2 linked regions of the Lacibacter sediminis genome follow. The protein of the gene in region 1 interacts with the protein of each later gene in a pairwise test. Links are inferred from orthologs where the notes say so. Each region holds a gene or a part of one and is shown in the gene's direction. Other genes may lie near its edges. The genes, in order: uvrB and uvrA.

The links.
Region 2: the proteins of uvrB (region 1) and uvrA interact in binary tests that used the Escherichia coli proteins (3 or more experiments, as listed by UniProt). The link is inferred for Lacibacter sediminis from one-to-one orthologs.

The regions. Positions count from the first base shown.
Region 1 is NZ_CP060007.1:4,805,302-4,823,130, reverse strand. Bases 6,023-8,908 are described here. They hold uvrB (excinuclease ABC subunit UvrB), read left to right. Parts: upstream 6,023-6,390; coding sequence 6,391-8,427; downstream 8,428-8,908. Other genes in these bases: H4075_RS20360 (ParA family protein), read left to right, coding at 8,582-8,908; H4075_RS20370 (Spy/CpxP family protein refolding chaperone), read left to right, coding at 6,023-6,238. Outside these bases: H4075_RS20395 (cystathionine gamma-synthase), read right to left, coding at 1-1,053; asnB (asparagine synthase (glutamine-hydrolyzing)), read right to left, coding at 1,016-2,908; H4075_RS20385 (DUF2911 domain-containing protein), read right to left, coding at 3,041-3,613; H4075_RS20380 (acetyl-CoA hydrolase/transferase family protein), read left to right, coding at 3,798-5,108; H4075_RS20375 (acyl carrier protein phosphodiesterase), read right to left, coding at 5,181-5,765; more of H4075_RS20370, read left to right, coding at 5,840-6,022; more of H4075_RS20360, read left to right, coding at 8,909-9,322; H4075_RS20355 (hypothetical protein), read left to right, coding at 9,484-9,681; polA (DNA polymerase I), read left to right, coding at 9,932-12,853; H4075_RS20345 (amidohydrolase family protein), read left to right, coding at 12,866-14,125; H4075_RS20340 (DsbA family protein), read left to right, coding at 14,163-14,825; H4075_RS20335 (1-phosphofructokinase family hexose kinase), read left to right, coding at 14,840-15,754; H4075_RS20330 (DUF1579 domain-containing protein), read left to right, coding at 15,854-16,498; H4075_RS20325 (bestrophin family protein), read left to right, coding at 17,125-17,829. UniProt on the Escherichia coli protein: The UvrABC repair system catalyzes the recognition and processing of DNA lesions. A damage recognition complex composed of 2 UvrA and 2 UvrB subunits scans DNA for abnormalities.
Region 2 is NZ_CP060007.1:1,368,167-1,381,340, reverse strand. What follows is about bases 4,208-7,547. They hold uvrA (excinuclease ABC subunit UvrA), read left to right. Parts: upstream 4,208-4,512; coding sequence 4,513-7,347; downstream 7,348-7,547. Other genes in these bases: H4075_RS06010 (hypothetical protein), read right to left, coding at 4,208-4,227. Also shown: H4075_RS06025 (homoserine dehydrogenase), read right to left, coding at 1-609; H4075_RS06020 (homoserine O-acetyltransferase family protein), read right to left, coding at 611-1,663; H4075_RS06015 (O-acetylhomoserine aminocarboxypropyltransferase/cysteine synthase family protein), read right to left, coding at 1,816-3,141; more of H4075_RS06010, read right to left, coding at 3,769-4,207; H4075_RS06000 (hypothetical protein), read right to left, coding at 8,000-8,995; H4075_RS05995 (GNAT family N-acetyltransferase), read right to left, coding at 9,152-9,619; H4075_RS05990 (M28 family metallopeptidase), read right to left, coding at 9,616-10,968; H4075_RS05985 (replication-associated recombination protein A), read right to left, coding at 10,981-12,237; H4075_RS05980 (alpha/beta hydrolase), read right to left, coding at 12,301-13,146. UniProt on the Escherichia coli protein: The UvrABC repair system catalyzes the recognition and processing of DNA lesions. UvrA is an ATPase and a DNA-binding protein. A damage recognition complex composed of 2 UvrA and 2 UvrB subunits scans DNA for abnormalities.

The DNA.
Region 1 (17,829 bases):
TGCAAATAAATGCGTGGATGATAATACTCTTCTTGCTTCTTCAATACTGTCATCTTTTAATTCAAAACTGATCATACCCCCAAAGTCACGCATTTGTGCTTTTGCGATTTCATGACCGGGATGATCAGTAAAGCCGGGCCAATAAACTTTCGCCACTTTTGGATTTGCTTTTAACCAATGTGCAATTTTTGCACCGTTGGCGCAATGCGCTCTCATACGCACAGCCAATGTTTTAATACCACGCAACACAAGAAAACAATCCATTGGTCCGGGAACTGCGCCAGAGCTTTTCTGGATGAAATATAGTTTTTCACGTAGATCTTTATCATTCATCACCAAACAACCTTGTATCACATCACTGTGACCGCCAAGATATTTTGTAGCAGAGTGCATCACGATATCAGCACCAAGATCTAGCGGATTTTGTAAATAAGGGGATGCAAATGTATTGTCAACGCAAAGCAGTGATCCCGCTTCTTTGGCGATAACAGAAACTGCTTTGATGTCGGTAATATTCATCAACGGGTTCGTTGGTGTTTCTAACCAAATGAGTTTTGTATTGGCAGTAATCGCTGCTTTTACATTTTCAGGATTGGTGGTATCAACATAAATAAATTTCAATCCGAACTTTTCAAACACTTTCATGAACAAACGATACGTACCACCATACATATCACTTGCTGCGATCACTTCATCACCGGGTGCAAGTAGTTTGATCACTGCATCTGTTGCAGCCACACCACTGCCAAACACCAAACCAAACTTTCCGTTTTCAATTACGGCCACTGCTTCTTCCAATGCAAAACGGGTCGGGTTCTGGCTTCTTGCATATTCAAATCCTTTGTTGACACCCGGCGCTTCCTGCACATACGTACTGGTTTGATAAATGGGGGTCATAATAGCGCCGGTTGAAGGATCGGGATGTGAACCGGCATGGATCATTTTAGTATCTAGTTTCATAATGTATATTTTTTTCGTCAGACGCTCTCGTCGGACGGATTGCAAAGATGAGGAATTACAACAGATGCGCCGCACAGAAATAACGCCAGTCATCATTCTTAACAGCATGTGCTGATTGTGCATTCACTGGTTGTTTCAGGATTTCTTTCTTCAGGATATTTTCTGATACGAGTTTTTGACGGCTGGTTTGCAACAATTCCATAAAACCTGCAGATTGCATCCATTGCTGTTGCGGAGGTTCATAGCCGATCTTATCGGTTCGGTAAACAATGGAAGAAGGCAACACCTGTTTCATACTTTCACGCAGGATATATTTCGTGTACCCGTTCTGAATTTTGTAATGCGAAGGCAGCGAGAAAGTGAATTGCACCAAATCATGCGATAAAAAAGGCAAGCGAACTTCCACGCCATGTGCCATGCTGTTACGATCTGCATAACGCAGCAGTTCTTCCAAGCCCAGCCGCATGGTATTATAGTAAAGCAGATCATTCAGCTTGCTTACGGTTGGTTTGAAAATACTTTTCTTATTGAAATTCGTTTTGCGATAGTTATTCGCAATGAATTTATTATTCAGTATTTGTTTATTGGCTTTGTTTTCCAATTGTACCGCTGCCATTTCCGGGAACCGTGCAGCCAGTTTATTCTTCCAGCTCCAGTTAACTGGAATATTGTGATTTGCAAAGGCATTCAACTCATGACTTACGACAGACGATTCACGCATCTTCTCCTGCAAAAACCAGTGAATGTATTTATGATAACCTGCTAACGTTTCATCAGCGCCTTGTCCATCTAAAATCACTTTAATGCCTTGTTGTTTCGCCAGTTCATATACTTTGAACTGTGCATAGATGCTCGAAGATTGAAATGGTTCTTCCTGGTGATGAATTAATTTTTCAATATCATTGAATAATGTTTCTGCCGTTGGTGTAACAAAATGATGTTGCAGTTGAAATTGATTCGCTACCTGTTTGGCATAAGCTGTTTCATCTTTTTCAAAACCGGGAAACGAAGCAGTGAATACCTGGAACTTGGAACCTGGATTTTGAGATTTGATGATTGCAGCGATTGATGAGCTGTCTAAGCCTCCGCTCAATGATGTGCCTGTTTCAACATCGCTCCGTAATCTTCTTGTTACGGATGTGTTGAACAACTGCTGAAACTGTTCAGCAGCTTCTGCTTTGGTTAAAGTTGATTGTGTTTCTTTATCAAGATCCCAGTATTGTGCAATTTCATTTTTCCCATTACGCAGGTCTAATTTCAGGTAATGTGATTGTGGCAAGCCGCTGATGTTTTCATAAAAAGTCTGCGACAGGTTGGCCGGATTTTTCACCCAGCCCAAACCAATATAGTTGAGCAGCATGCTGTGATCAATTGTTCTTTCGACACCTGCTGCCCACAATGCTTTCATTTCGCTGGCAAAAACAAATTGTTCGCCATCAAAAAAATAATAGAATGGTTTTTCACCGAAACGGTCACGTGCAGTAAACAGTGTTTGTTCTTTATCATCCCAGATAGCGAACGCAAACATCCCGTCGAACTGTTGCAGACATTCTTCTTTCCAATAGTCATAGGCAGCCAGGATAACTTCTGTATCAGAATGTGTAAAGAAGGTATATCCCTTCTGCTTTAACTCTTCTTTCAGTTCAAGGTAATTGTAGATCTCTCCGTTGTAAGTAATGCTGTAACGTGCCCTTTCACGTGGGCCTCTCTCCACCATATCGGGTCGTGCTTCTCCGGTGGGAAACGGGAAATGCATTGGTTGTTTACCTGTTTCGCTTAAATCAATGATCGCTAATCGTCGGTGACCCAAACCAACTGTTTTGTTTTCATTCAACCAAAAACCTTCACCGTCCGGCCCACGATGGGCAATAGCGTCCGTCATCTGTTTCAAACGCTCTGCTGAAACATGATGAGGGTTCATTGAAACAATTCCTGCAATTCCACACATGCTGTAAAAATCGAACTTCAATGCAGATAAACCAAAAAGAAAAAGCCCTCCATTTCTGCAGAGCTTTATTAACTATTTATCAAACTGATGAAACTTTAGTTCGCGTCGTACTTCATACTTCGTAACTCTTACTTACCAGCTAATCGGCATTTTCACCATCACTTCATCCCAATCCATAATGAGGTTGATACTTTTGTCGGTTACTTTTTCAAACAGCATCGTAAATGATTCGGTTACATCGGCTGTTTTTGTAACAGGGCAATCAATACGCACCACATCTTTACTTGCATCGTATTTAAATGCGCCCCACACATCAGTATCTTTATTGATGATCACCGTCCATTTTGCTGCACTCTCTAAAGCATACATGGTATAACGACCTTTCTTTACCGTTTTGCCGCCAACTTTTACATCACGGTAAAACTCGATCTCTGTTGCTTCGTTGGCACCCAGTCGCCAGATCTTTCCATCCTCCACCAACTCACCAAATACTTTACGGCCACTCTTTGAAGGTCGACTGTAAATGACACGGGCAATCAAGGGCTCGGTTACTTTATTCGGCTGAATACGGAGAACAGGATAGTTCACAGGATAATACGACATATCCATCGGCGATTTGTCCAATGGCGGTAATTTGCTTCCGTTCTGTGCTGTTGCTGTAAAACCAAACGCAACAAATAAAAAAATCATCGATAACAATTTCATACGTTCTGTTTTTTGGATCTTATTTTATTGGTGACAGTTATTATGACTGCTTTTTTCTCCCGGAGGTTGTTTTGAGAACGCAAATTTAGCCCAAAGATTGCTGTCCGTAATCACCATTTATCCTGTTTGTTGGCAGTTTCAAAGGCTTTGTTGTATTTTATTTTTGCATTCTAATCTTTCGATCATGTACAAGCATATACATTACCAATCAGTAGAACAGGCCCTCGCCGTGGTTAAGAGCGGCCAACGGGTGTTTGTTCAGGGCAGCGCCCAAACCCCCCTTTATTTATTACGTGAACTGGCTAAGCAGTCGCACAGACTCGAGCAGGTGGAGCTGGTATTCATTACCGTGCAGGGAGATATTACCGTTGACCAGCCACAATACGAAGGCATCTTCAACATCAACTGTATGTTCGTGAGTAACAGTGTACGCAAAGCGGTAAATGAAGGCAGGGCCGATTTTATTCCTGTGTTTCTCAGCGATATTCCCGACCTCTTCAATAAAGGCCATTTGCCAATTGATGTAGCGTTGGTACATGTATCGCCACCCGATAAACATGGCTATTGCTCACTGGGCGTAAGTGTTGATATTGCAAGAAGCGCCGTGAACACCGCCAAATATATTATTGCACAGGTGAATCCAAATGTGCCACGTACACACGGTGATAGTTTGATCCATACTGAACGGTTTACATCAATGGTGTATTGTGAAGAACCGTTACCTGAAGTGGATTATGGTGTGAAAGTGCGTGAAGATGAAATGCAGATCGGCAGATACATTGCCGGTATGATCGAAGATGGCAGCACCCTGCAAATGGGTATTGGTACTATTCCCGATGCGGTATTCAAATCCTTACACAATCATAAAAATCTCGGCGTACATACCGAAATGTTCAGCGATGGTATTATCGATCTGGTTGAAAGAGATGTCATCAACAACGTCAATAAAAAAATCCACCCGAATAAAACAGTAACAGGTTTTGCATTAGGTACACGCAAGCTGTATGATTATGTTGATGACAACCCTGCGTTTGTATTTCTTGATATTGATTATGTAAATGATCCGCATGTGATCCGTCGTAACCCAAAAGTGGTGGCCATCAACAGTGCCATTGAAGTTGATATTACCGGACAGGTTTGTGCTGATAGTATTGGCACAACTCAATACAGTGGTATTGGCGGACAAATGGATTTTATGCGTGGCGCTGCATTGAGTGAGGGCGGTAAGCCGATTATTGCACTTACATCACGCACTGCAAAAGGAATAAACCGCATTGTGCCATTTCTAAAACAAGGTGCTGGTGTGGTAACTACACGTGGACATATTCATTACGTGGTAACAGAGTATGGCATTGCACATTTGTATGGAAAAAATTTACGTCAACGTGCAAAGGCCTTGATTGAAATTGCACACCCTGACGATAGGGAAATGTTGGAGAGGGCTTGTGTTGAACGATTCAAACAGTTTTTAGTTTACGATTCTCATATTCATTAAGATTGTTGATCAGGTAGGGCATACTTCTTCAAGTCTGCAATTATTTGAGCAGACTGTATAAGTATGTCCTACCTATTTTTCCTCTATCCAATTCTTTACCACAGCAATCATTTCCGGAAAGAAAGCCTGGTAACATTTCCGCAAGGTTGCATCATGTTCTTCGAACAATGCAAAGGCTGTTGCGCTTTCGGTTAAGTAAGTTGCACGCCGCACTACTCCGTGTAAACTGTTTTCAATTCCCCATTTATTACTGTAGTTGTAAAGCCAGTTCTGTGTTTTCATATAAGGGAACATGCGTGCAAACCGTTCTGGGAAAACAGCAGTATAAGGTTCAAGCATTGTATAGGTATTCGCCGCAAACTCTTCCAGTGAATCATTATTGAAAATCAATGGATCGGTGGCGAGATAATGATCGTATACCACATCAACAAAAGCCCCTGCATATAAACGATAATGTGGTCTGAAAACTTCTTTTGCTTCTTTGGTGGCTGCATGATCGTCGGTAAATGAATCGATAATACGATGGAGTTCGATGCCCTGTTGAATGCCTGGCGAATAGTCGAATTTCTTTTTGCCTTTCACATAATCGCTGATCATATTACCCACGAGTAACTCGGGCTGGTGAAACGACAGGTAGGCGTGGGCGAGATAATTCATAAAGTTTTTTTACAGACGGCGTAAACTTTTTTGAGACTTACCGTCTAATCCTGTTCAAACTAAAATTTATTACAATGAAAGTACTCCAATTTTTATTCCTTTTTATCTGTGTGGGTGCAATGGCACAGGCGCAGCCACCGGCTGATACTTCAAGAGGCAGAGGTCCACGTGTAGATATGTACAAGGATCTGAACTTAACCAAAGACCAGCAGGAAAAAGTAAAAGCCATCCAGGACAAACAACGTGAAGAGATGGAAGCACTTCGTAACGGCTCACTCAGTCGTGAAGAACAGCGTACAAAGATGATGGAGATCCGCAAAAAATACAGTGAGCAGATCGATGCCATATTAAATGCAGAGCAAAAAGAAAAACTGAAAGCGAAGCAAAAAGAAATGCAGGAGCAGATGGAGAAAAGACGTAATGGCGGCGGTGGCCCCGGCGGACAAGGCGGAGGAAATAACAATAACAATTAATTGTGAACCGGCGAAAGCCGGTTTTTTATTGCAGTGATTTGTAACTTCTTTACTCGCTTGCGACACCATCAGGTTGTAGATATCTCTAAACAGTAAACTTATCTGCAGTTAAGCTATTCAGCAAATGAACCTAACAGTCACTAAATTTGCAGATGCCTTTTCAACTTCATTCACCTTATTCTCCCTCCGGCGATCAGCCGCAGGCTATTCAACAGCTTACCGAAGGAATTTTAAACGGGGAGAAATACCAAACCTTACTTGGTGTAACAGGTAGTGGTAAAACATTTACCATGGCCAATGTGATCCAGAATGTACAACGGCCAACGCTTGTGCTTACACATAACAAAACATTGGTGGCGCAGTTGTATGGTGAGTTCAAACAATTCTTTCCTGATAATGCTGTGGGTTATTTTGTAAGCTATTACGATTACTATCAACCCGAAGCATATATGCCTGTGAGTGGTACCTACATTGAAAAAGATCTCAGCATAAACGAAGAGCTTGACAAACTGCGTTTACAGGCTACCAGTGAATTGTTAAGCGGACGAAGAGATATTATTGTGGTAGCGAGTGTGAGTTGCATTTATGGTATGGGTAACCCGGTTGATTTTGAAAATGGCATCATCCGTATTCAAAAGAAACAGACACTTTCACGACAAGGCTTTCTGCATTCATTGGTGAATAGTTTATACAGCCGCACACAAGGTGATTTTACAAGGGGTACATTTCGTGTAAAAGGCGATACCGTTGATATTAATCTTCCTTATGTCGATTTCGGTTACCGCATCAGTTTTTTTGGTGATGAAATTGAAGAGATCGAAACCATTGATATCAAATCAGGAAAACGAATTGGTAAAGTTGAGAACGCTGCCATCTTCCCGGCCAACTTATACATCGCACCAAAAGACCAGATGCAACAGATTATTTATGAAATACAAGACGAAGCGGCTGCACAGGTTGAGTACTTTAAACGTGAAGGCAAATACATTGAAGCGCAACGATTGAAAGAACGCACCGATTATGATCTGGAGATGATCCGTGAGCTTGGTTATTGCAACGGTATTGAAAACTATTCCCGATTTTTTGATCGACGTACGCCAGGTACAAGACCGTTCTGTTTGCTGGATTATTTCCCGAAGGATTATTTAATGGTCATTGATGAAAGTCATCAAACCATTCCGCAGGTAAGTGGTATGTATGGTGGCGACAGAAGCAGAAAACTGGTATTGGTTGATTATGGTTTTCGTTTACCGAGTGCAATGGATAACCGTCCGCAGAACTTTCACGAGTTTGAAAGTTTGCTCAACCAGGTTGTGTTTGTTAGTGCTACTCCTGATGATTATGAATTAGAAAAAACAGGTGGTGTGGTAGTAGAGCAGGTTGTTCGTCCAACAGGTTTGTTGGATCCGCCGATCGAAATCCGGCCAAGTGTAAACCAGATCGACGATCTGCTGGATGAAATTGATAAGCGGGTAAAGAAGGGTGATCGTGTATTGGTTACAACATTAACCAAACGTATGGCAGAAGAAATGGACAAATACCTGAAGCGGATCAATATCAAATCAAAATATATTCATAGCGAAGTGGACACGTTGGAGCGAATTGAAATTTTGCGTGATCTCCGCTTGGGCGTTATTGATGTGTTGGTGGGTGTAAACCTCTTGCGTGAAGGATTGGATTTACCTGAAGTATCGCTCGTTGCAATTCTTGATGCAGATAAGGAAGGATTCCTGCGTAATGAAAAAAGTTTAACACAAACCGCTGGTCGTGCTGCACGTAATGTCGATGGATTGGTGATCTTTTATGCTGATAAGATGACGGAGAGCATGCGCCGCACCATTGAAGAAACAAGCAGACGAAGAGAAAAACAGATCCAGTATAACATTGAACACGGCATTACACCACGTACCATCAAAAAAAGTATTGAACAGGTGATGGGGCAGACGGCTGTGCTTGATATTAAAGGCTACGATCCTGCAAAATCATATGCGCTTGCTCCCGATGGTGAATTAGTAGAAGCAGCCGAAGACCAGGAAATATATCAAACTATTCCGCAAATGGAGAAAGCGATTGCCAGAACCAAGAAGCAAATGGAAAAAGCAGCACGTGACCTGGATTTTATGGAAGCTGCACGTTTACGGGATGAAATGTTCAGATTACAGAAAGAACTGGACACAATGAAGAAATAGATAACCCGTCAGCGGCTTCAAACTATGTTCAAGGGTTTCTTCTAACGATCATGCTTATGCCCCCATCTGGTAATAAGCTGATGTAACTTGCTATATGCCCTGCCAAAATCTCCCCGTCTTTTCTTAACTTGAAGCTCTTTCAAAAAAATCAGCCATGTTCACATTTGCTTTATTTAACCTCAAAGGAGGTGTTGGTAAAACTGCCAGTTGCGTAAACTTTGCATACCTCGCAGCAAAAGACGGTTACAAAACCTTGCTATGGGATATTGATCCGCAGGGCGCCACTTCGTTTTATTATAAAGTAAAACCGAAACAAAAAGTGGTGATGAAAGATGTGGTTGGAAAAGATGCAGAGCTGGCTGACAGCATCATGGCAACAGAATATGAAAATCTTGATATTATTCCTGCTGATATAACTGCGAAGGCGCATGATGTGATGATCGATGAAATGCAGGCATCAAAAAAACGGTTGGCAACCATCTTAAAACAATTGAAGAGTGAGTATGATTTTATCTTCATTGATTGCCCTCCGGGTTTAAGTTCATTAGCGGAGAATATTTTTAATGCATCTGATATTGTTTTGATGCCCATCATACCAACAACACTTTCTGTTCGCACCTATCACATGGTGAAAGATTATTTTAAAGAAAAGAATATCGATCAGAAAAAAATGACTTGCTTCTTCACCATGACCGATCTGCGACGCAATATGCACAACGAAGTGATGGAAGAATTATATAAAGACAAACGCTTCTTTGAAAACTATATTCCTTATTTAAGTGATGTAGAAAAAATGGGTGTACACAAAGCTCCGTTAGAAGAATTTGCACGCAGCAGTTACGCTGCACAATGCTATCGTGACCTGTGGGAAGAAATTGAAGAAGGAGTGCTGTAACTCAATACAGTAGCGGATTTCAGCCGACCGTAAATTTACCGAAATGGCTTTAAGTACTAACCCTGAATTTTTGAAAATAGATTTCTAAGTGTTGCATAATTCAAAATCTGTTTCTACATTTGAATTGTCCAATTCTTTTGAAAAAACTAAATCCAAATGTCATGAAAAAGCCATTGCGTTTCTTCTCATTCGTATTTTTCCTCTTCGCTATTTATTTGAACGTATTCTACAAAGAAGATTCTTTCCTGGCACGTGTCGTTGCAGGTAAATCTGAAATTTCAAAACAGCAAACAGCTCAAAAACAATCTAAGGAAGCAAAGCCTTTAGAGAATGAGCTCGCTGAAAATAGCGGCAAGTAATTTCACAATACATATTGTACATCAACTATTTCGTTAAGCAGTCAACGAACCGGCGATCCGTACCCTATATTTTTATTTGCTGCCGGTGTTGAATTTTCTCATAATGTAAGTTTTGCGGAGGTGGTTTCCACCACCTCCTGTTTTTATTTTGCTTACTAAAAAACCACGTTATAAAACGGGGCTTTTGTCGTTTATAAAAAATTAAGCAGCGATAGTTGGGATAGCTCTGCAGGCAGCTTACCTTAGCGGCATGGCCAATGATAAAAAAGTTTTTCTGCTCGATGCGTTTGCTCTCATCTTCCGTGCATATTATGCACTTATTCGTAGTCCACGTAATACATCCAAAGGAAAAAACACCAATGCACAGTTTGGTTTCACCAATGCATTGATCGAACTCATTACCAAACAAAAGCCATCACACATGGCCGTTTGTTTTGATACGGCTGCACCAACCGAGCGCCACACCGATTTTGCAGAATACAAAGCCAACCGCCAGGAAGCTCCCGAAGATCTGTTGCTGGCTATCCCCGACATTAAGCGCATCATTAAAGGATTTAATATTCCGGTAATTGAAAGCGACGGCTATGAAGCGGATGATGTGATCGGTACATTAAGCAAACTGGGTGAAGCTGCCGGTTACGAAGTGTTTATGGTTACGCCCGACAAAGATTACGGTCAGCTTGTAACCGAAAAAGTAAAAATTTATAAACCTGCATACCAAGGTGGTGATGTAGAGATCATGGGTCCCGAAGAAGTGTGTGCCAAATGGGGAATTAAAAATGTGAGCCAGGTAATTGATATACTCGGTATGATGGGTGATTCGGTTGATAACATTCCCGGCATACCTGGTGTGGGCGAAAAAACCGCAGCTAAACTGTTGGCTGAGTATGAAACATTAGAAAATGTATTGGCCAATGCTGCTAACATTAAAGGAAAGATGGGCGAAAAAGTTGCAGCAGGAAAAGATCTTGCTATCATGAGTAAAAAACTCGCTACAATTATTACCAATGTACCTGTTGAATTTCATGAAGAAGATTTTCGTTTGAAAGAATGGAACAAAGAAGAGTTGGCAGCAGTGTTTGCAGAACTGGAATTCAAAACAATTGGCAAACGAATTTTAGGTGATGACTTTAATGCATTCAGCACAGCACCTGTTGGCGTACAGAAAGATCTGTTCGGTAATGTGATAGACACCACAATGGGCGAAGTGCGGAAAGAAAAGAAGGCGCCACCAAAATCTGCACAAACAGAAATCTTTGCGTCAACTGATGCTACAGAAGCTGAAGAAACTGCAGAGCAGGAAGAAGGCACTGCTGTGTTGGATCTTGGCGCTTCAAAAAATATCAATAATACTCCACACGAATACATCGCCGTAACAACGGAAGTGGCAATGCAAGAATTGGTTGCTGAGTTATCAACACAAAAGGAAATTTGTTTTGATACCGAGACAACAGGCATTGATGCAAATGATTGTGAAATAGTAGGAATGAGTTTTTCGTACCAGCCACATAAAGCATGGTATGTTCCTTGCCCTGTTGATCAGTCAGAAACAAAAAAAGTGCTGTCCATTTTTAAACCGTTGTTTGATGATGAAAGCAAAACATGGATCGGGCAGAATATCAAATACGATCTGTTGGTATTGAAATGGTATGATGTTGAATTGAAAGGTCCGCTGTTTGATACCATGCTGGCGCATTATGTTGTGGAGCCTGAAGGTAAGCGCAGCATGGATGAGTTGAGCGCACAGTTTCTTGGTTATGAGCCTGTACATATTGAGGAGCTGATCGGCAAAAAAGTTCCAAAAAACTCTACTTCTAAACAACAGGGAACCATGCGTGATGTGGAGTTAGAGAAGATCACTGATTATGCAGCCGAGGATGCCGATATCACTTTGCAATTAAAACAATCCTTATTTCCATTGTTGAAGGAAAAAGAAGTAGAGCGTGTGTTTTATGAAGTAGAAAATCCATTGGTGAAAGTGCTCACCGATATGGAGTTTGAAGGAATCAGAGTGGATGTTGATTTCTTAAATGAATATTCCAAGCAACTCGATAAAGACGCCAAAGAAGCTGAACAACGGGTATACAGTTCTTCCGGTTTGAAATTCAACCTTGCTTCACCAAAACAGTTAGGTGAAGTATTGTTCGATCATTTAAAACTCGATCCCAAAGCGAAGAAAACAAAAACAGGACAGTATGCAACAGGCGAAGATGTATTGCTGAAGTTGGCGCACACAAGCCCTATCGTTGAAGATATTCTTGCATTCCGTGAGTTGACGAAATTAAAATCAACGTATGTTGATGCATTGCCACAACTGATTAATCGTAAAACAGGAAGAGTACACACTACATATGGACAAGCTGTTGCAGTAACCGGTCGCTTGGCAAGTAATAATCCCAACTTGCAGAATATTCCTGTACGTACAGAACGTGGAAGAGAAATTCGTAAAGCATTTGTACCAAGAGATGAGAATCATGTGTTGGTGAGTGCCGACTATTCACAAATTGAATTGCGTATTGTTGCCGCTATCAGTGGCGACCCGGCTATGTGCGATGCATTTATTCAAGGAAAAGATATTCATACAGCAACTGCAGCCAAAGTATACAAGATCGAAGAGAAAGATGTAACCAAAGAAATGCGTTATAAAGCCAAGAGTGTAAACTTTGGTATCATTTACGGACAAGGTGCATTTGGTCTGGCCGATAATTTAGGCATCAGCAGGACAGAAGCGAAAGAGATCATTGATAACTACAAGCGGGAATTTGCAGGTATTCAAAAATATATGGATGATACCGTGAACTTTGCACGTGAACATGGCTATGTGCAAACCTTGATGGGCCGCAAGCGTTGGTTACGGGATATTAACTCGAGCAACTTTACTGTACGTGGTTATGCAGAACGAAATGCCATCAACTCACCCATACAGGGAACAGCGGCCGATATGATCAAACTTGCAATGATCAAAACACATGATGCATTAAAAAAGAGTACATTCAAAAGTAAAATGATCCTGCAGGTGCATGATGAATTGGTATTTGATGTCTTGAAGGAAGAAGCAGAAGGTATCAAAGCATTGATCATTGAATGTATGCAAACTGCTATGCCGCTTACACATGGAGTACCGGTTATTGCAGAAGCAGGAACAGGTGATAACTGGTTAGAAGCCCATTAAACAAAAACGGTGATGCGTTTTTTCTTATTGATTGTTTGCATCTTTACAAAACTCGCTGTTTTAGCGCAGGTAAAATCTATTCGCTTTATTAACGGGCAGTGGTTTAACGGTAAAGAGTTTGTTGCTGCTGAATTTTATAGTGTAAACGGATTACTTACAAAGAGTGCCCCATCATCAGTAGATACAGTTGTTGATCTTAAACAGCAATACATCATACCGGCTTTTGGTGAAGCACATAATCATTCACCTGAAACCGACCAGGACCTTGATGTGTTTATTGAACGTTACGTCGCTGATGGCATCTTCTACATCAAAAATCCAAATAGTATTCCGTTTGCAACCAATAAAATACAAAGTAAGATCAATCATCCACGAAGTGTGGATGTGATCTATGCCAATGGCGGACTTACTGCAAATGGGGGGCATCCAACTACACTTTACAATTACATGCTGGGCACAACTTATAAAAAAGCATTGCCCGGCTGGACAACAAAAAGTTTTGAAGGAGAAGCATACTATCTAATCAATTCAAAAGAAGAACTGGAAAAAAAGTGGCCGTTTGTTCTTTCACAAAAACCGGGCTTCATTAAATTCTATCTCATCTTTTCAGAAGAATATGAAGAGCGAAAAGATGATACCCTTTTCAACGGCAAAAAAGGAATTGATCCTAAACTGGCAAAACTTATTACCAAAAAAGCACATGCAGCAGGATTGAAAGTAAGTGCACATGCAGAAACACCAAGTGATCTGCAAGTTGCATTAGCAGCAGGAGTTGATGAGATCAATCATTTACCCGGTTACCAGGTACGGTGGAGAGATGGTTACACAGAAAAATACTATAAGCTTACAGCAAAAATTGCACGGAGTATGAAACGCAAGGGAGTGCATGTTGATCCTACTTATTCGTTGCTGCAAACAGAGATAAAGCCTATGAGTAATCAGCAACGTGAAGCGCAGACGAATGTACAAAAGGAGAACCTGCTGCTATTAAAAAAGTATCGTGTACCTGTTACGGTTGGTTGCGATAGTTACAATCTTACTGCCCAAACAGAAATTGAATACTTACGCAAACTGAATATTTACAGCAATCTTGAATTGCTGAAAATGTGGTGTGAGGTTACGCCTGCTGCCATTTTCCCAAACAGAAAAATTGGAAAACTGCAGGAAGGATATGAGGCTAGTTTTCTCATCCTGTCAAAAAATCCACTGGAAAATTTTGAGCATGCCTACAACATTTCCCTTCGGGTAAAACAGGGAGTGATTTTGTGGTGATGAAAATTCATATTGCATAACAATTTACCTTTGAAGTATGCAACCGATCTTGATCTATTGTTACGATGCATATTGCGGCTGGTGTTACGGTTTCAGTCCTGTTATAAAAAAAATCAGCGAGGCATATCAACAAAAACTTCATTGCGAAGTATTAAGCGGCGGAATGATCTTACCTGAGCAACCGGTGCATATCCGTGTAACGGCTGGTTATATTCAGGAAGCTTACAAAACCGTGGAAGACTATACAGGAATAAAGTTTGGCGAAGATTATCTCTGGCATATCAAAAATCCTGAAGAAAGCGATTGGTTTCCTTCTTCTGAAAAGCCGGCTATTGCATTAAGTATTTTTAAAGAACTTTTTCCTGAGCAACAGGCACAATTTGCTTCCGATCTGCAATACAGTCTGCACTATGAAGGAAGAGATCTAACGGATAACGAAGCTTACCGTCATTTACTTGAAAAGTATAATATTGATGCAGACGATTTTTACATCAGGCTTAAATCAGAAGAATACAAAGAGAAAGCTTATTACGAATTTCAACTGTGTAAGCAATTGCAGGTAACAGGCTTCCCACAAGTACTGATACAGGTAACAGAAACAAAATTCCATCTGCTTGCAAGAGGTTATACCGATTACGATACACTCAGTAAACGCATCGATCTTGTTTTAACAGAAATAGAAAATCATTCATACAATTAATTTCAACGTACCACATGATCCTCACCGTAACGCTCAACCCTTGCATTGATAAAAGTTCTGTCGCCGAAACATTGAAACCTGAAAGTAAACTCCGTTGCACCGAAGTGGTGAACGAACCGGGTGGCGGCGGTATCAACGTAAGCAAAGCATTAAGAAAACTGGAAACTGCATCAATCGCTTTGTTTCCATCGGGTGGACACAATGGTGATATGCTCTGTTCGCTACTTCGAGAAGCTGATCTTGAATTTCATGCAGTAGATACAAAAGTAGAAACAAGAGAGAACTGGATCGTTCTTGAAACATCAACCAATCATCAGTTTCGTTTTACCTTTCCCGGTCGTGCTGTGCAGGAAGAAACGATGATCACCTTAATTGATCACATTCGCAGTTTTACTCCATCATATGTTATTGCCAGTGGAAGTTTACCTCCGGGCTTGCCTGATTATTTTTATGGGCTGATCGTTAAGAATGCAAAAACTGTTGGTGCCCGTTGCATCGTTGATACAAGCGGCCCGGCGTTACAGGCATTGCAAGGCAAAGGTGCTTATCTGATTAAACCGAATATTGGTGAGTTGTGCAAAATGCTGAATGTAGAATGGCTTGATAAAAATGAAGTGCCTGATGCAGCACAGCAAGCTATTCGTGATGGCTTTGCAGAATTGATCGCTGTAAGTATGGGTCCTGATGGTGCGTGGCTCATGAGCAGCGATGAAAAATATTTTGCAGCTGCACCAAAAGTGGAGAAGAAAAGTACAGTAGGTGCAGGCGATAGTATGGTGGCCGGTATGACCTACATGTTACAACAAAACCGATCGTTGAAAGAAGTGATCTCGTTTGGTGTGGCTTGCGGAAGTGCTGCAACAATGAATGCAGGCACGCAACTCTTTCACAAAGCAGATGCTGAACGTTTATTCGCAGCCATGGGTTAGTCTTTATCCGCTTATTTTCCGGCTTCATCTTTTTTCCTCTTGCAAAAAGAAAAGAACCTGCGTATTTTATTGTTCCTTAAAACAATAAAAAATATTCAAATGAAACGAATTGCTCTCTCGTTTTCGTTGGTTGCGTTCATTTTTACTTCCTGCAATAACGAAACCAAAACAGAATCAACAGCAACAGATACAACTGCTGCTGCAACAACTACAGTTCCTGAAGCACCACCAATGGATTCAGCGGCAATGGCCAAAGCCTGGCAGGATTTTATGACGCCGGGTGAAATGCACAAATGGATGGCCAGCCATGCCGGAACCTGGGACGCTGAAGTAACTTCATTTATGCCGGGAGCGCCACCTTCAACATCAAAAGCAACCGAAGTGGTGAAGATGGTGATGAATGGCTTGTACCAGGAAGGAAATCTTTCCGGCACTATGATGGGTATGCCGTTCACCGGAAAAAGTATCATGGCCTATGACAATGCCAAGAAACAGTTTGCCCTTACATGGATCGATAACCTGGGTTCCGGTCTTATGATCATGACAGGTCAATACGATGCAGCAACAAAGACAATGAACCTGAATGGAACACAAACTGATCCGGCAACTGGTAAAGATTCAAAGGTTCGCCAGGAACAGAAATTTATTGATGACGATAACTACGTATTGACCATGTATGGCGATGGACCGGATGGCAAAGAAGCAAAGTTTATGGAAGCAACATTTAAGCGTGTAAAAAAATAGTCAACCATTAGCCTTGTATGCAGCCCCTTGTTTTACGAGGGGTTTTCTAATTTAGTGTTGATGTTCTGATTACCATTTTTTTGTACCTAAATATATTGCAAGACAAATAAAACCAACGCTGCTTAACAGGAAATATATAACCATTATGCTACGTAACAGGACCTTTTGTGAATCAGTTTTCCTAGCCCACCTTTCTTTAATTATTTCTGGAGTAATCGTTTCTTTATACACATATCGTATATAGGTAATAACCTGGAAAAATATTGTTAATCCAATTATCGCAAGGGAATTGGAAAGATAAACTTTAGTCTGCGAGATTAAGCACAATATCATCAACAACATCATTACATTCATTGCTTGAAGCCCTCCGACAATTGTTGCAGCACTGGAGACAGCACCTTTTTCTTTATGCCTAACATAGAATCCATAAGAGTGGTAAAAAATCAAGTCAAAAAACTTCAACATAGATATGGCTATATATTTAGATACAAATTTGGAATTGTTATTTCATAATTATAAATTCTAAGCTAAGTTATGCCCTTATAATTTCTAAGGGGTGTAATATTTGGAATCAACTACTGTTTTGCAAGGGGCTTTTTTATGTAGTTTTATTCAAACAATCGCTTATGCTCACCAACCGGATCATTAACCCCAAAATGATCATCCAGTTTGCCTGGCGTTTACAGGCTGTGTGTTTTGTTGTTAGCGGTCTCGTATTTATTGCACACGATTTTTTACACATCAAATCAATTGCTATTCCTTTTTTGCCGGTGGCAACCATTGGTACAGCCGTTGCATTTTATGTGGGCTTTAAAAATAACTCGGCGTATGATCGCTTATGGGAAGCCCGGCGAATTTGGGGAAGTATTACAAATGCCAGTCGTATGTGGGGTGCAATGGTCACAGATGTAGTTGCTTCACGTGCAGACTCACCAGAAGATGCAACAGCTGTAAAAAGGGAATTAATATACAGGCACATCGCCTGGCTCAATATGCTGCGCCTGCAATTGCGTCGCAATCCGGTGTTTCATGAATCATGGTATGTAACTTCTCCCAAGCTGAAAGTTGTAAAAGATATATTCGGTGATGAGAAATTTGAAGATAAGACAGAAGAAACGATGAATAAATTTTTAAGCGCCGAAGAAAAAAATAATGTAGCACAAAAGCCGAATATAGCATCTGCTATAATGAAACGGCAGAACGAAGAACTGATCAGGTTAAAAAACAAAGGCTGGCTCGATGATTTTGAACATAGTGATATGAGCAAACTCGTACTTGAATTTTATAACCAGCAAGGTGCATCAGAGCGTATTAAAAGTTTTCCGTTTCCA
Region 2 (13,174 bases), 3.4 Mb from region 1 along the record:
CAGGATCACCCATTTATTAACTGCATCCCAGCCATCCACATCCAAAGTTGGATCAGCTTCTGCAAAACCTAATTGCTGTGCCTGTAACAACGCTTGTTTGAAATCGAGTTTCTCTTCAAACATTTTTGTGAGGATATAATTGGTGCTACCGTTTACAATACCACGAATGCCATGCAAAAGATCATTATCATAATACTCTTCCAGGTTTCGGATAACAGGAATCGATGCACATGCCGAAGCTTCATATAAAAATGAGATACCCGTTTCAGTTTGCAGTTTTAATAACTCAGGTAAATGCTCAGCGATCATTTTCTTGCTGGCACTCACCACTTCTTTTCCACTCTTTAATGCAGTTGATACAATGTAAAAAGCCGGTTCACTTTCGTTGATCACTTCTACGATCACATTAATTTCAGGATCGTTGAGTAATACATCTCTATCTGTTGTAAATAGCTCGTCGGGAGCATTGCGTTTTTTATTCGGATTCTTGATACACACTTTTTTAATGCGTGCATTCAATGATGGTGTTTGCTGTAATACTTTGTACAAACCTTCTCCTACTACCCCAAATCCAAACAGTCCGATGACCAATTGTTTATCTGATGACATATTATTTGATTAATTGTTTCTTTAAATCTGTTTTTTGTGTTTGCTGTAAAAATTGATTGATGGCTTTGCTGATCTGATCGTATTCCAACAGGAAACCATCATGTCCATAAAACGATTCAATACTTTTAAAACTTGCGCCGCTGATCGTATTCGCCAGGAACTGTTGCTCACTAACCGGGAACAAGACATCATTACTGATACCGATCACCAATGTTCTTGCAGTAATTTCTTTTAACGCTCCTTCAATAGAAATGCGGCTCCGACCAACATTGTGTGAGTCCATTCCTTTGCTGAGAAAATAATAACTGAACGCATTATAGCGCTTTACTAATTTATCGCCCTGGTAACGTTGGTATGATTCACTTTTAAATGATTCCAACACATCATTGCTTTCTTCGATTTGACTGATGCCGTATGCATCATAATGACGATATGAAAGCAATGCAATACTTCTGGCAGCTTTCAAACCTTCAGTACCTGCATCTTCTGCTTTATTTTTCCAGGTTGAATCTGCCTCAATGGCCAAACGTTGTGATGCATTGAATGCAATGCCCCATGCTGAATGATACGCATTGGTTGCAATGGGAATAATATGTTCGAACAACTGCGGTTCTTCAATGGCCCACTCCAATAATTGTTGCCCGCCCATGCTGCCACCAATACCAATGTATATTTTTTCAATACCTAAAAACTTGCGCAACGGATCATATGCACGGATCATATCCCTTGTAGTAAACCAGGGAAAATCGTGATAGTATGGCTCATCTGTTAACGGATTAATATCCAACGGACCAATACTGCCATAAGCACTGCCGGGCATGTTCACACATACAATAAAATGCTTTGCAGGATCAAACAACTTTCCTTCACCAACTAATCCACTCCACCATTCTGACGGATCGCTGTTGGCAGTTAATGCATGAAAGATCCATACCGCATTGTCTTTTGCTTCATTCAATTGACCCAACGTTGTATAGGCCAAATGATATTGATTGAGCAATGCTCCCGACTCAAGTCTGAATGGTTTATTGTATGTAAAAATTTGTGTCGACATTTCTATTTTATCATCTTTTTGAATATTGGATCAGCTGTTGTTGTGTCACTCACTGCATCGTTCTGTATGTCATTCAGCTGAAAAAAGAGCAAAGCGTATAAGTGAATGACACAACGCAGGCACACAGAAGCACCTGCGTTGGTCACAAAAAACTATCCTACCAATTCTTTTTCAAATACTTTTTGAAAAGCCTGTTCCAAGTCTGCTTTAATATCATCAATATGTTCAATACCCACGCTTAAACGAACGAGATTAGGTGCAACACCACTTGCAATTTGTTCTGCTTCGCTTAACTGCTCGTGGGTTGTGCTTGCAGGATGAATCGCTAATGTTTTTGCATCTCCCACATTTGCTAAGTGACTGATCAGCTTCAATGAATTGATAAACTTCGCAGCATTTTCTTTCCCACCTTTAATCGCTACCTGTAATACACCACCATATCCATTGGTGAGATATTTTTTTGCCAGCTCATGATATGGATTACTTTTCAAACCTGGATATAATACATATTCAACAGATGGATGTTGCTCCAGCCATTCTGCTAATTTCTGTGCATTATCAACATGTCTTTGTACTCTAAGCGACAATGTCTCCAACCCTTGCAACAATAAAAATGAATTGAATGGGCTTTGTGCAGAACCAAAATCACGCAAACCTTCCACTCTTGCACGAATGATGAATGCGATGTTTGGTAACCCAAGTGGATTGCCTTCGCCAAACACATCCCAGAATTTTAAACCATGATAGCCTTCACTTGGTTCAGTAAACTGAGGAAACTTACCGTTGCCCCAATTGTAGTTACCGCCGTCAACAATAACACCGCCGATAGTAGTACCATGTCCGCCGATCCATTTTGTTGCACTTTCAACCACAATGTTGGCACCATGTTCAATGGGGCGGAATAAATAACCACCTGCACCAAATGTGTTATCAACGATCAATGGCAAATCATATTCTTTTGCTAAGTCAGCAAATTTTTTGAAATCAGGAATATTCAGACGTGGATTACCAATGGTTTCCAGGTAGATCGCTTTTGTATTTTTATCAATATGCTTTACAAAACTTTCTGCATCATCACCATCAGCAAAACGTGCTTCAATACCTAAACGTTTGAATGCAACCTTAAACTGATTGTAAGTGCCACCATATAAATAAGTAGTGGTTACAAAATTATCGCCTGCCTGTAAAATATTATTGAGTGCAAGAAACTGTGAAGCCTGTCCGCTACCAACTGCCAATGCTGCTACACCACCTTCAAGTGCAGCAATGCGTTGTTCAAACACATCGGTGGTAGGGTTCATGATACGGGTATAGATATTGCCAAATGCTCTTAAGCCAAACAGATCAGCAGCGTGTTCGCTGTTGTCAAAACCATAAGAAGTTGTTTGATAGATAGGCACTGCACGTGCTTTTGTTGTTGGATCAATTTGTTGACCGGCATGCAATTGCAATGTTTCAAAACGAAGAGTGTTGCTCATAATTAAGATTTAATGATTGAAGAATTAAGTAAAAAAGAAGAAGTGTGTGGTACCTCCCTGACAGGCAGGGTCGGAAAAGATATGTATGCCTTACGGCATACAACAAATACAACAACACTGCATGGCTGCAGTTAAAGAAATGTTTGTATTGTTGTTGCTGTTGTACATGAAGTATGTATGGCTAACAAAAGTAGTTGGCTTTACTGATTTATGCAAATTCTCATTTGCAAAAGTTTTGTCAATGCTTTTAATAACATTTGTTTGTTTCATCTGCTTTTTGTTTTTCTCCTTTCTTTTTTACCTATCTAAGAAACATTTTACGGAGAGCAGTTGTAAGAACAAACCTGTTCAAAACAAAAAAGCTCATCCGATAATATCAGATGAGCTTTTGCTATGTAATTGAACATTGTTAAGCTTGAAATCTGACTTATCTACCCTTTTCAGGATGGAATTGGCACCTTCCTTTCAACTGTAAAACAATTGAGAGAGGTTGCCAAGGCTTCATTGGGCCATTACCCTCTGCCTTTCTTGATAAGCGAACCGGTATTTTAATACCAGTGTTAAAAGAACTGCTGCAAAGTTAGCGGCAAAAACTGCAAACTGCAAAATTTCTTTGGCTAACAGTTGTTAAAGTGCCGGTTGTATTTCACGTGTAAGAATCAATGCTGCAAGTACTGACGGGATAAGTGCACGCAGGTGCGCTTTTTTCTCTGTCTCATTTTCGTAACGGAGCGGAATAGTAGCTGACACCTTTTTTAGTGGTACGGCTTCATTTTCCAGCATTACTTCAATACCATCCTGTTCATTGATGGTAAACCTGAATTGGTCACGCTGTTCCGTAATTGCCGATCCTTTTTTCATTTGATCATCATCATACTGAATGCGTCCCAATGTGTAACCATATTCGTTTCTTACAAACTGGAACAAACGGTTGAACATGCGTTTGCCAATGAAGATGCTGCGCTTGATCATTCCACTTTCAAGGCGGAAGCTCTCGGTGGCGGGGCTTAATTTTAAGGTGAAGCGATGTTCTCTCTGACCGTCGTGAAGAATCATTGGAACGGCGTTGTAAACGGCTATACCCATAGTGTAAGTTTTTTGCTTTGATAATTGGCAGATCGTAATTGAAGTTTAAGTTAGCATGAAGCGAGCCAAATCAAAATATCGAAACAGCCTAGTTTTCCACATAACAATTAATTAATATTGGCTTAACCGATTTACGTTGAAGTATCTTACTTCAAGTCCCTAGCTTGTTTAAACATCTAATCTTCTGAAAACCATTGGAGGACAATTCTAAAACCTAATAACTTTAGTAAAGGATTTCACGGTAAATTCGCTGTCCGGTCGTAAACGACCGGCAGGAGAAAAATTATGAGCGACTCAACTAATGATCAGATCGAAGTATCGGGAGCACGGGTACACAACCTCAAGAATATTGATGTAAGTATTCCTAAAAATAAACTGGTAGTGATCACCGGTATCAGCGGAAGTGGGAAATCATCGCTGGCATTCGATACCATTTATGCCGAAGGCCAACGCCGCTACATGGAAACATTTGGCGCTTATGCACGGCAGTTTGTGGGTGATATGGAGCGGCCTGATGTTGATAAGATCACGGGCCTCTCTCCTGTTATTTCCATTGAACAAAAGACCACTAATAAAAATCCACGCTCAACTGTAGGCACCATTACTGAAGTGTATGATTTCCTTCGCCTTCTTTATGCAAGAGCAAGTGATGCCTATTCGTATAACACGGGTAAGAAAATGGTGAAGTGGAGCGAAGAAGAAATTGTAGAGAATATTTTTAATCGCTTTGATGGACAGAAAGTTTCTTTACTTGCTCCGTTGGTTCGTGGACGTAAAGGACATTATCGTGAATTATTTGAAGACATCCGTAAAAAAGGTTATGTAAAAGTGAGGGTTGATGGTGAGATACAGGATATTACTCCAAAGATGCAGGTCGATCGTTATAAGATCCACGATATTGAAGTAGTGGTTGATCGTTTAAAAGTGAGTGACGATTTTCGTGTACGCATCAGCCAAAGTGTACAACAAACATTGAAGATCGGAAAAGACCTGATGTTCATTGAAACAGAAAAGACTGGCGTTGTTTCTTATTCAAAACAATTGATGTGTGAGGATACAGGGCTGAGTTATGAAGAACCATCACCCAATGCATTCTCATTTAACTCTCCTTATGGCGCATGCCCAACCTGCAAAGGATTGGGTAATGTTTACACAATTGATATGGAGTTAGTACTTCCTGATCAAACACTAACTGTAAAAGAAGGTGGCATTGCTCCACTGGGTGAAGAAAGAGATGCGAGTGTGTTTCAACAAGTGATCGCTTTTGCAAAAAAGTATAAGATTAAATTAGATGTGCCGGTAAAGAATCTTCCAAAAGAGCAACTGGACCTGTTATTATTCGGTGATAAAAATATCAGTGCAACATTGGAAGTTGATGCAAGTGATGAAACGGTTCCGCATGAATACACTGGCAGTTACGAAGGCATCATCCCCATGTTGAAGCGTTGGTTTGTTTCTGCACAAAGCACAGAAGGTTTGCGTGAATGGGTGACACAATTCATGACATTACAAACATGTGGCAGCTGCAATGGCGCCAGATTGAAAAAAGAAAGTCTCTGGTTTAAAATTGAAGACCGCAATATTGCTGAGTTAAGTGAACTCAATCTTGATAATCTTGCTGCCTGGTTTGACGGACTGGAATTACGCATCAGTAATAAACAGGCAGCAATCGCCAAAGATGTGTTGAAGGAGATCAGGGAACGATTACAGTTTTTATTGAATGTTGGTTTAACTTATCTAACATTAAATCGTTCGAGCAGAACGCTAAGCGGTGGCGAAAGTCAGCGTATACGTTTGGCAACGCAGATCGGATCTCAACTGCAGGGCATCACTTATATTTTAGATGAACCGAGTATTGGTTTGCATCAACGTGATAATCATCGGTTGATCGAAGCATTAAAAAATCTTCGTGACGTTGGTAACAGCGTGTTGGTAGTTGAACATGATAAAGACATCATGCTTGCGGCTGATCATTTGATTGATGTTGGTCCGCAAGCTGGTAAACATGGTGGAACAATTGTATCTGCCGGATCACCAAAAGATGTGCTCGAATCAAAAAGTGATACTGCCAAATATTTAAACGGGATCAAATCAATTGCCGTTCCAACAGAACGAAGAAAAGGCAATGGCAAACACATCGAATTAAAAGGAGCAAGTGGTAACAATCTCAACAACGTGAGTGCGAAATTTCCATTGGGCAAACTGATTGTTGTTACGGGTGTTAGTGGCAGTGGCAAGAGTACACTCATCAACGAAACACTCTATCCTATTCTCAGCAAATATTGCTATGAGTCAAAAGCAAATCCAATGCCTTACAAAAGCATTAAAGGATTGGAACATATTGATAAGGTGATTGAAATTGATCAGTCGCCTATTGGACGAACACCAAGAAGTAATCCCGCCACCTATTGCGGTTTCTTTACTGAGATCAGAACATTATTTTCTGCAGTGCCTGAAGCAAAGATCAGGGGTTATAATGCAGGTCGTTTTTCTTTTAATGTAAAAACAGGAAGATGCGACGTATGTGAAGGCGGTGGTATGCGTGTAATTGAAATGAATTTCTTACCTGATGTATATGTGCATTGTGAAAAATGTAATGGCAAACGTTACAATCGTGAAACACTTGAAATCCGTTACAAAGGAAAATCAATTGCTGATGTGTTGGATATGACAGTTGAAGAAGCAGTTGAATTCTTTCAACCTGTTCCATACCTCTATCGCAAAATAAAAGTATTGGAAGATGTTGGACTTGGTTACATCACACTCGGCCAAAGTGCTGTTACGTTAAGTGGTGGAGAAGCGCAACGTGTAAAACTATCAACCGAACTTGCAAAGAAAGATACCGGCAAAACATTTTATATTCTCGATGAGCCAACTACAGGTTTACACTTCCAGGATATTCAACACTTGCTTGATGTATTGAATAAATTAACCGATAGAGGCAATACAGTATTAGTAATTGAGCACAATATGGATGTAATAAAAGTTGCTGATCATATAATTGATTTAGGACCCGAAGGTGGTGATGGTGGTGGTGAAATTTTGTTTGAAGGAACACCCGAAGAATTACTCAACTGTAAAGCAAGTCACACCGCAAGATTTTTAAAGGTTGAATTATAGGTAAAAAAAAGCCCCCCGAACCAATGGGGGGCAACAGGATAGAGTACGGACCAAGAGAAACAAAGCAAAGCATGATGAAATAAATATCCGTCCAGGGTTCTCTCTTTAGATTTTCACAGGATTGGAAACTTGAGAAAGGGTTTCGGACTAACGTTTATTACATACTTTGCCAAATCATTGGAAATTGTCTTGGTTTACACTGGAAAAAAAATGAACAAAGCATGGTGAAATAAATATCGATCTGGTTCTCTTTTTCTTTTTCTCAAGATTAGATAAAATTGAGAAAAGGGGTACGGATTAACGTTTATTGCATACTTTGTTCAAAGAGTTTACATATTGATAGTTGATGTAATTAAAAGAATAAGCAAAGCATGGTGAAATAAATATCGGTCGCTGGTTCTCACTGGATTTTCACAGGATTGGAACATTATGAGAAGGGTACGGACTAACGTTTATTGCATACTTTGCTTAAGAAGTTATAGATAGAGTTTTTTCTTAAAGATGTAGAGTACTACATAGAGTGTAACTAATCCTACACGAAGTAACCAAATAGTCAGCTCGGGATTGTTAGATAGCGCTCTTGCTTTTGTTTTGGGGATTTCAGTTTTCATTTTTTAGGGATTTGGGTATGGGTATGGATAAAAATAATTCGCTAAAAGTATTGCGGACATTTCATTGAGTTCTTATTTCGGAACCAGTCGGCATAAACATCGCCGATCTTCCACGTAAGTCTGAATGTACTGGAGAAATAAGAATCATTTTTTAATGGGTTACCTCTTTTCTTACCGGTGCGGTAAGGAGTATAAGCCGGATTTGAATTCGGATAAAATGAACTTGGATTGGCCAGGTATTTAGCATACGTTGCCTGTGTTGGTGTCAAGTATTGATCGAACAAGGCCGGATCAATAAATTTATTACTTACATCATCAATATAATCACTACCTGTTTTGCGATGGATAAGTTCAACTGCAAATGTTACACGTTCAGTAATATCATATTTGATGCCTACGCCCATTGGAATAGCATAATTCACTAGACTGTATTCAGGAATTCCTGTTTCAACCATTCCTTGTCCTTCTAAACGGAGTGGTTTCAGATCGATCCATGATTCATTACCTGCAGGATCTTTATACAAGCCCTGTGGCTTAAATTTAAACACACCGAAGCCAACGATACCATATGGACGGAAACGTGGTAACCCTGATCCGTTCTTTAAGCTGATAAATGCTGTAGGATAAATTTCAAGTGCGGCGTAAGCTTCGTATAAAGGTGAGCGGAATGTAAGGTTCCTGTATTTTCTTGAACCTTCCCATGTATCAGCCGGTTGCTTTTGTTTTACCAGGCGATCATCACCTTCCATTTTACCATAGTTACCTGACAAACGGAACCCAATCCACTCTGCAGGATAATAAGAAGCAGAAATACCAATGATCGCATTCGTTACAGGAAGATTGTTGTCTTTAGGGCCATAGCCTCCTCTTCCACGGTTACCACCAAGGTCACCAAGAAAACTCATCGGGCCTAAATCTAAACCAATTTCAAAACGGGAATTTGCAGAAGATAATCCAATCTGTGCATTCAGTTCTTGAATGCTGCTTAGCATAAGCAGTAATGCGTACAGGGAAATGTACAATGTACGTAGTTTCATAGAATCGGATGTTTGGTTTTTCTTGTATTGGATACGACAAGGCAATATTAGAGAACTAATTCTGAAGTTCAAAATTTTTTCTTTCTCATTATCGGTGGAAACCCTTACTGACATAGGCTTTTAAGCAGTTTTACTTGTGGTGTTAAGTAAAATTACCTATTCCTTTTCACAATTCCGAATCATTTCTATATGCTCAATATTATCTTCCAGATAAATCTCACTTGTTTGCTCAAAACCGAGTGATGAATAAAACTTAAACAGGTAAAACTGTGCTCCAATTTTGATATCTGTATTTCCAAATAGCTCTTTGCACTGCTGAATAGCAATCTGCATCAACTCTCTGCCAACTCCTGTACCTCTTGCAGCAGGGCTTGTAACTACTCTGCCTATTGAAGGTTCATTTTCATAAGAAACACCAACCGGCAACAATCGAACATAGGCCATTAGCCTATCCTCTTCATCAACGCCCATCAAATGCCAGCCTTTCTGATCTTTATAATCAGCATCCTGGTACACGCAGTTTTGTTCTACTACAAATACTTCATTACGCAACCACATGATGTTGTATAACTCGTATGGCGTTAATGCTTCAAATTTCTTCAAGTTCCAATTTAGTTTCATCATCGTCCGGGTGTTGGTACTACAGGCAAACTTTCATTACCGTTTTCGTTAACGGATTGCACTGCGAAAAAATAATTGTCTTTTGAGTAAGGTAATTTCACATTAGTTTCAGTTGTAAAAATTTTCTTTTGCCAAACAGCACTTGTTGTTTCACGCAGCAACACATAATAGCCCTTCACTTTTCCCACTGCAGGCTGTTTCCAACTGATGAGCGAATAATTGGTTAAACTTCTTGTTTCAATCTTTACTTCTAATGGCATTGCTGGTGCTTTTGCAAGATTCGCTAATGATGCAAGATTGATTCCCGTATTCTTTGCCAGATAAACGAAATCCATAAACTCGGGTAAGTCACCAAACTGTACTCCTTTGTCCGTGCGTAAATCCTGGTGTTGATGATTGAAGTTTTCATTCATCTCAGTAATCCGTACTGCCGCAAATCCTTTTTGAATAAACGGTGTGTGATCACCACCACGTAAAAATCGATCGTTACGATACACCATCACCACTTCTAAATTATCTACATAACGCTCGCCGATTTCTTTTACATAACGTGCCAACTGTCTTGACTTTCCATCATTCTCCAAACCAAGATTGCGGATGTTTGCTGCAGCTTTATCTAATTCATACGCAGGCAATCCTTCGCTGAACACACGCACTTTTGTATTGTTGATGATATTTGTTTCACTGCTGTTGTTTGAACCCATAATATCATTGTTCAACACCGCTTCTATGATCCAGTTTTGATCTTTTGCTTTCCCTGCCATAAAATTCGCACCTAACAAGCCTTGTTCTTCACCACTTACAGCAACAAAAATGATCGTAGCAGAAAACTCATACTTACTCATGATGCGTGCACACTCAAGCACTGCAGCCACACCACTTGCGTCATCATTTGCACCGGGTGCTTCGCTGGTTGTATTCATTACATCTGTAACACGACTATCTAAATGACCGCTGATAACGAAGATGCGTTGATCAGCAGTATTGGTTCCCTTCAAAATCGCCATAGCGTTGCCAAGGTTCACCGGTTTGCTGATGCGTCTGCCGTCGGGCTGTAAAGTTGTTGTATCAACAAAGGCCGTCATTCGTCCATTTGATTGCTTGGCAAACTCTTTAAACTTTGCTACCACCCATTCACGTGCTGCACCAATGCCTTGTTTGGGATCAGTAACCGTACTCATGGTATGGCGAGTACCGAAACTCACCATTTTCAGAATGTAAGCTTTGAGTGAATCAGGCGAAATAGCAGTGACCATCTTTTCAATTTCAGGATCACGCTGAATAGTGGTTTGGGCATTGATTCCTTGTAACAGGAACAGGCAAACAAAAACGAACAAAGAAACTTGCTTCATAAAGTTGATTGATTAATAATTATACTTTTCTTTCCAGAGCTGTTTCAGAAATCTCCGCAGCTCCTCCTCTCTTATATTTTTACCGGGTTCATAAAATTTTGTTCCAACAATTTTCTCGGGTAAATATTCCTGTGATGAAAAATTGTTTTCATAGCTGTGTGAATACTGATACCCTTTACCGTAGTCCATATTCTTCATCAGCTTTGTTGGCGCATTACGGATATGCAGAGGAACAGACAAATCGCCAAATTGTTTAACAGCAGCCATCGCATTGCCTATGGCAACAGTAGCCGTATTACTTTTTGCACTCGAAGCGAGATAAATGACACATTGCGATAAAATAAGTTGCGACTCAGGATAACCGATCTTATTCACCGCATCAAACGTAGCATTGGCGAGTAACAATGCATTGGGATTTGCATTACCGATATCTTCACTTGCAAGTATTAATAAACGACGTGCAATGAATTTTACATCTTCTCCACCTTCGATCATTCTTGCCAACCAATACACAGCCGCATTGGGATCGCTGCCTCGAATGGATTTGATAAATGCAGAGATAATATCATAATGCTGCTCACCGCTTTTATCGTACAACGCCATTTTTTGCTGAACAGTTTGTAACACCGACTCATCTGTAATCAGCATTTCATTACCAGAACTGTCAGTAACAATTTCTAACAGGTTTAATAATTTCCTTGCATCACCACCACTTAACCGAATCAATGCTTCCGTTTCTTTTAATTCGATCTTCTTTTCTTTCAACACAACATCATCTGTAATTGCTTTCTGTAGCAACTGAACAAGATCATGTTCATCCAATGCTTTCAATACAAATACCTGGCAACGGCTGAGCAAGGCGCTATTCACTTCGAACGATGGATTTTCTGTGGTAGCACCAATCAATGTGATAATTCCTTTTTCAACAGCACCTAACAATGCATCCTGTTGACCTTTATTGAAACGATGGATCTCATCAATAAATAAAATGGCTTTTGTTTCCTGTTTCGCCTGCTCAATTACTTCACGCACATCTTTTACACCACTGCTGATGGCACTTAACTGGTAATACGTAGCACTTACGTTATGTGCAATGATATTGGCAATAGTTGTCTTCCCAACACCCGGAGGGCCCCACAAGATCATACTGGGAATGTTGCCGCTGGCAATTGCTTTTTGCAGAATACCGCCTTGCCCCGTGAGGTGTTGCTGACCAACAAGGTCGGTCAATTGTTTTGGACGTAACCGTTCTGCCAATGGAGCCTGCATGCAGGCAAGTTATAGTAATTATGGAAATTTAAGACAGCAGATATGAGAAATGGCAACACCCTTTTATGGGTGATAAAGTTTTAAAAAAGCATCGATTTTATTGAAAGCATCGAAGTAAATCAATGGGCTCCAATCGCCATGACCGCCTCCGGGATATAATACATATTGATTGGGCACGCTAACTGTATTCAACTTGTCTTTCAATATTTCTGATTGCGAAGGCGCAACAACAATATCGTTGCTGCCGTGCAGCAACAATGTTGGGGAACTGCTGCTCACAACAAAATTGAATGGCGATGATTGCTGGTAAAGAGTAAGGTTAGAAGTTGGGGTAGCACCGGTAACTGAAGCGAGCAACACCGGCACCAATGGATTAGGCGGATTGTTATACATCTGCACCAATTCTGTTGGACCGAAAAACGAAACAACAGCTTTCATTTTCACCGGGGCTGAGTATTTGTATGCATGCAGCAAAGCAAGATGTGCGCCGGCACTTGCGCCGATGACTCCAAACCGATCAGTTATTCTGTACTCTTCCCGTTTGCTGTAAATAAATTCTACTGCCGCTTTTACATCCTCCTCTTGAGTAGGAAAAAGATTCTGTCCATTTGCTGCCAACCGATAGCTGATGTTGAAGATGGCGTATTGCGGAACACGGCGTTTCAGTGTATCAACATAAGCATTAAGGTCGGCACGACTGCCTTCCGTCCAGCCACCTCCATGAATAAGAATCAGTACAGGAGTTGCAGTGGTGCTTCTGCCCGAAGGCAGGTAAACATCCATTGCCTGCTTTGCATCTGTTCCGTATTTCACGTTGAGCAATGTTTGTGCGCCATTGGCATCTTTATCCTTTTTCTTACAGGAAAAGAGAGTGATGGCAGCAACCAAACTAAGTAGAAGAATGCGCATAGGTTTCGTTTGTATAAAGAAACGAAGA